3 regions of the Inediibacterium massiliense genome follow, and region 2 is predicted to be linked to each of the others. Evidence: riboswitches for the same ligand, from Rfam matches in the RefSeq annotation. Region 2 holds a riboswitch; each other region holds the start of a gene.
What was found. Region 2 has a riboswitch for glycine ahead of gcvT (glycine cleavage system aminomethyltransferase GcvT). Riboswitches for the same ligand answer to the same signal wherever they lie in the genome.
Positions count from the first base shown of each region.

Region 1: it holds a riboswitch for glycine, as region 2 does, so the genes downstream of both, BN2409_RS01070 (alanine/glycine:cation symporter family protein) here and gcvT (glycine cleavage system aminomethyltransferase GcvT) in region 2, are expected to answer to the same signal.
Region 3: it holds a riboswitch for glycine, as region 2 does, so the genes downstream of both, BN2409_RS10950 (GrdX family protein) here and gcvT (glycine cleavage system aminomethyltransferase GcvT) in region 2, are expected to answer to the same signal.

Region 1 is NZ_LN876583.1:151,899-154,178, forward strand. Features, by position in the region: gene BN2409_RS01060 (Fur family transcriptional regulator) at 1-395, shown strand, start outside; glycine riboswitch at 510-587, shown strand; glycine riboswitch at 591-667, shown strand; gene BN2409_RS01070 (alanine/glycine:cation symporter family protein) at 809-2,185, shown strand.
Region 2 is NZ_LN876586.1:842,040-844,319, reverse strand. Features, by position in the region: gene gcvT (glycine cleavage system aminomethyltransferase GcvT) at 8-1,114, opposite strand; glycine riboswitch at 1,252-1,325, opposite strand; glycine riboswitch at 1,329-1,431, opposite strand; gene BN2409_RS07730 (hypothetical protein) at 1,625-1,873, shown strand; gene BN2409_RS07725 (ABC transporter ATP-binding protein) at 2,065-2,280, shown strand, end outside.
Region 3 is NZ_LN876587.1:513,320-515,599, forward strand. Features, by position in the region: gene BN2409_RS10945 (DegV family protein) at 1-519, shown strand, start outside; glycine riboswitch at 652-756, shown strand; gene BN2409_RS10950 (GrdX family protein) at 909-1,295, shown strand; gene trxB (thioredoxin-disulfide reductase) at 1,325-2,269, shown strand.

The DNA.
Region 1 (2,280 bases), on a different contig from region 2:
GATATAAACTAACTTACCAAAGAAAAGCAATATTAGAAATTTTAATCCAACATGAACAACAATTTCTAACAGCAGAAGAAATTTATATAAAAGTCAAAAAAGATCTTCCTCAAATCAATTTTTCTACTGTTTATAGAAACTTAGAAATTCTTGAAAAAATAAATATGATTCACAAAATCAATATAGAAAACAAGCCTTCTCAATATGAACTTATTTTACATGATGATCATCACCACCATGTCATTTGTAAAAGTTGCGGAAAAACTCAACCTATTCATTTTTGTCCACTCAAACAAATCATTGAATCTCTAGAAGATAAAGATTTTACATTGACAGAACATAAATTTGAACTTTATGGATACTGCTCTAATTGCACAAAAAAAAATAAGGAATAAGTCTATTTTCTGAATATTTAAACTTTAAACAAGCTATTGCTATTTTTTATATGAAGTGCTATCATTTTATCAAGCAGTCATGACTATTTAACTTTATTAACTTAATATTTTCGGATGATGATAATGGGAGAGAGATGCGAATGCATCCACCGAAGGGGTTAAGCTTTCAGGTAAAAGGACCGTTATCGGACGAGCCTCTGGAGAGACTCAGTATGAGCACCGAAGGAGCAAGCCATAGTTATATGGTGAATCTCTCAGGTAAAAGGACAGAGTATCATGATTTATATCATCATGTTCTAGAGGCCAAATCACATAGGATTTGGCTTTTATTTATAATTTATGCATTTTTGTATAAATTATAGTAAAAGTCTTCCTTTATCGTTTTTAAGTTTAAAACAAAAGGAGGAAAAATAATGGAAAAATTAACTTATCTTTTAAATCAAATCGATGCATTTGTATGGGGACCTCCCCTACTCATTCTTTTAGTAGGAACTGGTATTTATCTAACTATTCGTTTAGGACTGTTACAAGTCTTTAAATTACCCCTTGCTCTAAAATATTTATTTTCAAAAGATGATGATCATACTGGTGAAGGTGATGTATCTAGCTTTGCTGCTTTGTGTACAGCACTTGCCGCAACTATTGGTACAGGTAATATTGTAGGTGTAGCAACTGCTATTAAAGCAGGTGGTCCTGGTTCATTATTTTGGATGTGGATTGCGGCTTTCTTTGGTATGGCAACAAAGTATGCAGAAGGACTTTTAGCTGTAAAATACAGAGTTGTAGATAAAAACGGTCAAATGTCTGGTGGACCTATGTACTATATTGAAAGAGGTCTTGGAAATAAATTATTAGCTAAAATGTTTGCATTATTTGGAATTGGAGTAGCATTCTTTGGAATCGGTACCTTTCCACAAGTAAATGCCATTACAAATGCTGCAAAACTCACTTTAAATATGCCAATTATTGTTTCATCTGTGATTCTTACTCTTCTAGTAGCTTTGGTTACTTTAGGAGGAATCAAAAGTATTGCAAAAGTATCAGAATTAATCGTTCCATTTATGGCTGTATTTTATATTATTGGTTCTTTAATTATTCTTATTTTAAATATTGATTTAGTTCCTCAAACTATAGGACTCGTTTTAAAAAGCGCATTTACTCCTACTGCAGCAACAGGAGGATTTTTAGGAGCTACTGTAATGTTTGCTCTTCGTAATGGAGTAGCCAGAGGGGTATTTTCTAATGAATCTGGTCTTGGAAGTGCACCTATTGCATCTGCAGCTGCAAAAACAAAGTCTTGTGTTCGTCAAGGTCTTATATCTATGACAGGAACATTCTTTGATACCATTGTAGTATGTACTATGACAGGTTTGGTTCTTGTTTTAACAGGTGCTTGGTGTTCTGATGTTGAAGGAGCTGCCATGACCAATTTGGCATTTAGTGAAGCTCTTCCAGGACTTGGTCAATATATTGTTACAATAGGACTTATGTTCTTTGCTTTTACTACTATATTAGGTTGGAATTATTATGGCGAAAGATGTACTGAATATTTATTTGGAATAAAAGGAATCAAACCTTTTAAAATTATATATATTCTTCTTGTAGCTAGTGGAGCTTTCTTAAAATTAGATATGATTTGGATCTTAGCAGATATTGTAAATGGTTTGATGGCTATTCCAAACTTAATTGGTTTGATTGGATTAAGTGGAATCATCGTAACTGAAACAAAAGTATTCTTTGAACAAATGAAGCAAGAAAAAAATTCTTTACAAAATAAAAAAGCAGCTTAGAGAATGTACATTTGTACATTCTTTTTTTATAGAGTAAAATATATTTTTTTGGGTATACAAAGTAAAGATGCAAAAAATAATGAAGGAGATGCTTT
Region 2 (2,280 bases):
TTCCTCCTTATTTTTTATAATTTTTTTGATAAAATTTCTTATTAACAACCTTCGCTTTTAATATTTTATTTCTTATCTTTATTTCTATAGGCGTATCTAGCTTTGAATATTCTATGTCCACCATTGCCATTCCAATATTTTTCTTTACTGTAGGAGCTGCATAACCAGTAGTTACAAAACCAATTGTTTTACCCTCAGCCATTACCTCATATCCATTTCTTGGAATTCCTTTATCTATCATTTCAAACCCCACAATTTTTCTTTTGAGTCCTTCAGATTTTTGCTTTTTTAATCCTTCTTTTCCAATAAAATTTGGTTTATCCAGTTTCACAAAAAAGCCTAATCCCGCTTCTAATGGAGTAATATCTTTTGAAAGTTCGTTTCCATAAAGGGGTAGTGCTACCTCAAATCTTAAAGTATCGCGCGCTCCAAGTCCCGCTGGCTTTAATCCATATTCTTTTCCTGCTTCCATTAATTTTTCCCATAACATCTTTACGTCCTCATTAGATAAATAAATTTCAAAGCCATCTTCTCCTGTATATCCAGTTCTTGATATTAAGCAATTTGCAGATACAACAGATACATTTCTTTTACAATAGAAAAATTTGATTTCTGAAAGGTCTGTATCCGTTAACTTTTGTAATATTTTTTGTGCATTAGGTCCTTGGATGGCGATTTCAGATACATCTTCTGATATATTTTCAATTTTCACATCATAATCTGTACTATTTTCTTTCATCCACTGAAAATCTTTTTGTATATTACTTGCATTCACCACGAGATAAAAATGATTTTTATCAAACTTATACACTAAAAAGTCATCTACAATACCCCCATGAGGATAACACATAAAAGTATATACAACCTGATGATCCTTAAGTACCGAAATATCATTAGTAATCAAATTTTGCACAAAATCAGAAGCTTCCTTTCCTGTGATTTCTATCTCTCCCATATGAGATACATCAAAAATTCCTGCAAAATTTCTAACTGCTTCATGCTCTACTTTGATCCCTTCATATTGCACTGGAAGTGCCCATCCTGCAAAATCAATAATTTTACCTCCATATTTTCTATGGCACTCAAATAAAGGTGTTTCTTTTAATTGATCCATTAGTCCTCCCCCTTTAATTTTTGTTTTAAATAAAAAATTCGCATATTTCTCTTAGAATTGCTCATGTATATAACTTCTTAAAGAGCAAAAAAATAGAGGAATATAATGGCATACTAAATAAACATGCCATTATATTCCTCTGTTTCATAGCCTGAGAGCTTTAAATAACTTATTCTTCTCCTTCGGCGTCCATCTATAGGACTCTTCAGAGTTCCATCAAATAGCGATCCTTTTGCCTGAAAGTTTCTATAAAAACATGGCTGTTTTTACATTGCTTCTTCGGCTATCTTAGTAAAGATATCTCTCGCTATTCTCATCTAGTCTTATATTTTATTTGTATATCTTCCATAATTTATTACAATATTATCATAATATAATTTTCTAAAAATTTCAATAGTATATATTTTTCGATCAAATAAGTTTTTTCCTCTATTTTTTTAGTGACTAAAAACCTTTCTGATGGTAAAATATAAATAATTATAAGCACCTTGTATTGAAAGGATGATTCATATGGAAAAAATGCTACAACAAATACTAAATGAACTTAAATCAATTAAAACTGATGTGAACGATCTTAAAGTAGGTCAAGAACGTATCGAAAAAAAATTAGATGTTGTTCATGATCAAACTGCAAATCTTACTGAATTTCGTACAGAAATAAATATAAAACTTGATAATATTGATAATAAAATTAATGCTGTAGAAGCAGTAACAAAAGAAAATCTTTATGATATTGCTAAATTAAAACTTATTAAATAACTGGACTTTGTTCAGTTTATTTTTTTAAAAGCTACTGTATAAAAGTAGCTTTTATTTAAAATTACAAAATTAATATACTAGATGGGTACATTTTCTCTTTATATTCAATTCCTCTCCTATAAAGTAACAAATAGATTCATATTGAATACTATAGAATATACGGATTTTACGGCTTAGGGAGGAATCTGTCTATGGAAAAAATTGTGGAGGTTAAAAATGTATCTATGCATTATCATACATTAGAACGTGAAACTCATGCTCTTAGAAACTTATCTTTTTGTGTATATAAAGGTGAAATGGTAGCCATTGTAGGACCTAGTGGTTGTGGAAAATCAACTATACTTTCTATCATATCAGGACTTTTAAAACCTTCTTCTGGAGAAGTAAGAGTAAATGCAAAAACAGTA
Region 3 (2,280 bases), on a different contig from region 2:
GATATCACCATTATTGATACTTTAGCTTTATGTTATGGATGTGGAATGATTGTAGTAGAAGCGGCTAAAATGGCCAAGGAAGGAAAATCAAAAGAAGAAATTGTTAACAGGGTAGAAGAAATGAAAGAGAAGGTAGATCATATCTTTTCTGTAGATACATTAGATTATTTACAAAAAGGAGGAAGGCTGAGTCCTACAAAGGCTACTATAGGAAAAATTTTAAATGTAAAGCCTATATTAACTATAGAAGATGGAAAAGTAGAACCTTTTGATAAAGTAAGAGGAAGCAAAAAAATTATTCCAAGAATGATAGAGCTTGCACAAGAAAGAGGTCTTAAGAAGGGATCTGATTATATTTGTGTAGCTCATGGAGGAAATAAAGAAAATTTTAAAAAATTAAAGGAAGAAATCATAAAAGTATTTGAGCCTAAAAATATGATAGAAATGGAAATAGGATGTACCATAGGAACTTATACAGGACCAGGTTTATTAGCTATTTTATATATAAAAAATGAATAAATCAAAATCATATAAAAGTAATAATATGAAAAAAATGTTAAAAACATATTGTCAATAGTAATGATTTTATAATATAATGATTATAAAGATAATTAATAATAAAAAAAATTAAATAAAAATTCTTAATTCTGGGTGAAAAATGCGGGAGAGAATCCATAAAGGATCGCCGAAGGGACAAGCGAAAGATATTGCCTATCTTTTTGTGAAATTCTCAGGCTAAAGGACCGTATTTGGACGGAACTCTGGAAAGCTTATAAAGCATCAAAGGAGTATGATTTCAATTAAGGAGAGACTGTTAAGTTAAAGACAGAGACATATGGCAATTCTATATTTGTCATGTGTCTTTTTTGTATAAATGAAGAAACCTTTTCCTAAAATGAGGTGAAAAGATGAAAGAAACCATTATCACAAATAATCCTAAAGTTTTTGAAGGAAATCAAGGAAAAACGGATATAATCTATTTAGAGGATGTCCCTTATCTTTCAGTACTTTTATTGGCGAGAGATAAGATTCATAAAGGATATAAACTTTTGACACATCCTTTATCTGGAAGTGTAAAACCTAATGAAACACCTTACAAATCTATTGCAATAACCAAAGAGAAGGGAGAAGTAGATATAGATTCTATAAAAATAATAGAAGAAAGTATTCAAACGGTTCAAAAATTTTTAAGGACAAAAAAAACTCCTTGTTGGACAAAAAAAATTTTAAAGGACTTTCAACTGATCGATTATTGTTTGATTCAAAGTGCAATTGAAAGTATGAAGCAATTTTAGTAAAATTTCAATATGAAGGAGGTAATAAAATGGAAAACTTATACGATGTAATAATTATTGGAGCAGGGCCTGCTGGCCTTTCAGCTGGGCTTTATGCAGCAAGAGCAAAAATGAAAACATTAATACTAGAAAAAGAAAGAGTAGGTGGGCAAATTGTTACCACCAATGAGGTGGCTAATTACCCAGGGTCTATAAAAGATGCTACAGGACCTAGTTTGGTTGCTAGAATGGTTGAACAAGCAGAAGAATTTGGAGTAGAGAGAAAAAAGGATACAGTAATAGATGTAGATTTTACACAAAAGATTAAAGTAATTAAAGGAGAACTAGGAGAATATCATGCTAAAGCTGTCATTATAGCTAGTGGAGCAAAGCCTAAATTGATTGGATGCCCTGGAGAAAAAGAATTAACTGGAAAAGGCGTATCTTATTGTGCAACTTGTGATGCTGACTTTTTTACAGATCTTGAAGTATTTGTAGTAGGAGGAGGAGATTCTGCTGTGGAGGAAGCTCTTTATCTTACTAAATTTGCACGAAAAGTAACGATTGTACATAGAAGAGATGAGTTAAGGGCTGCAAAATCTATTCAAGAAAAAGCATTTAAAAATTCTAAAATTGAATTTATGTGGGATACAGGTATTGAGGAAATCAAAGGAGATGGAATTGTAGAATCTGTAGTGTTTAAAAACAAAAAAACTGGGGAAGTAACACAATATCATGCCAATGAAGAAGATGGTACTTTTGGAATATTTCCTTTTGTAGGATATCAACCATTAAGTGAAGTATATAAGGATAAGATACAAATGAATGAGGCAGGCTATATTATTACAGATGTAGAAATGAAGACAAATATAGCAGGTGTCTTTGCAGCAGGGGATATTAGAGAAAAATCATTAAGACAGGTAGTCACTGCAACAGCTGATGGAGCACTAGCAGCTGTAAATGCAGAGAAATACATAGAAAGTCATTTTGAATAATAAGGGAGGCG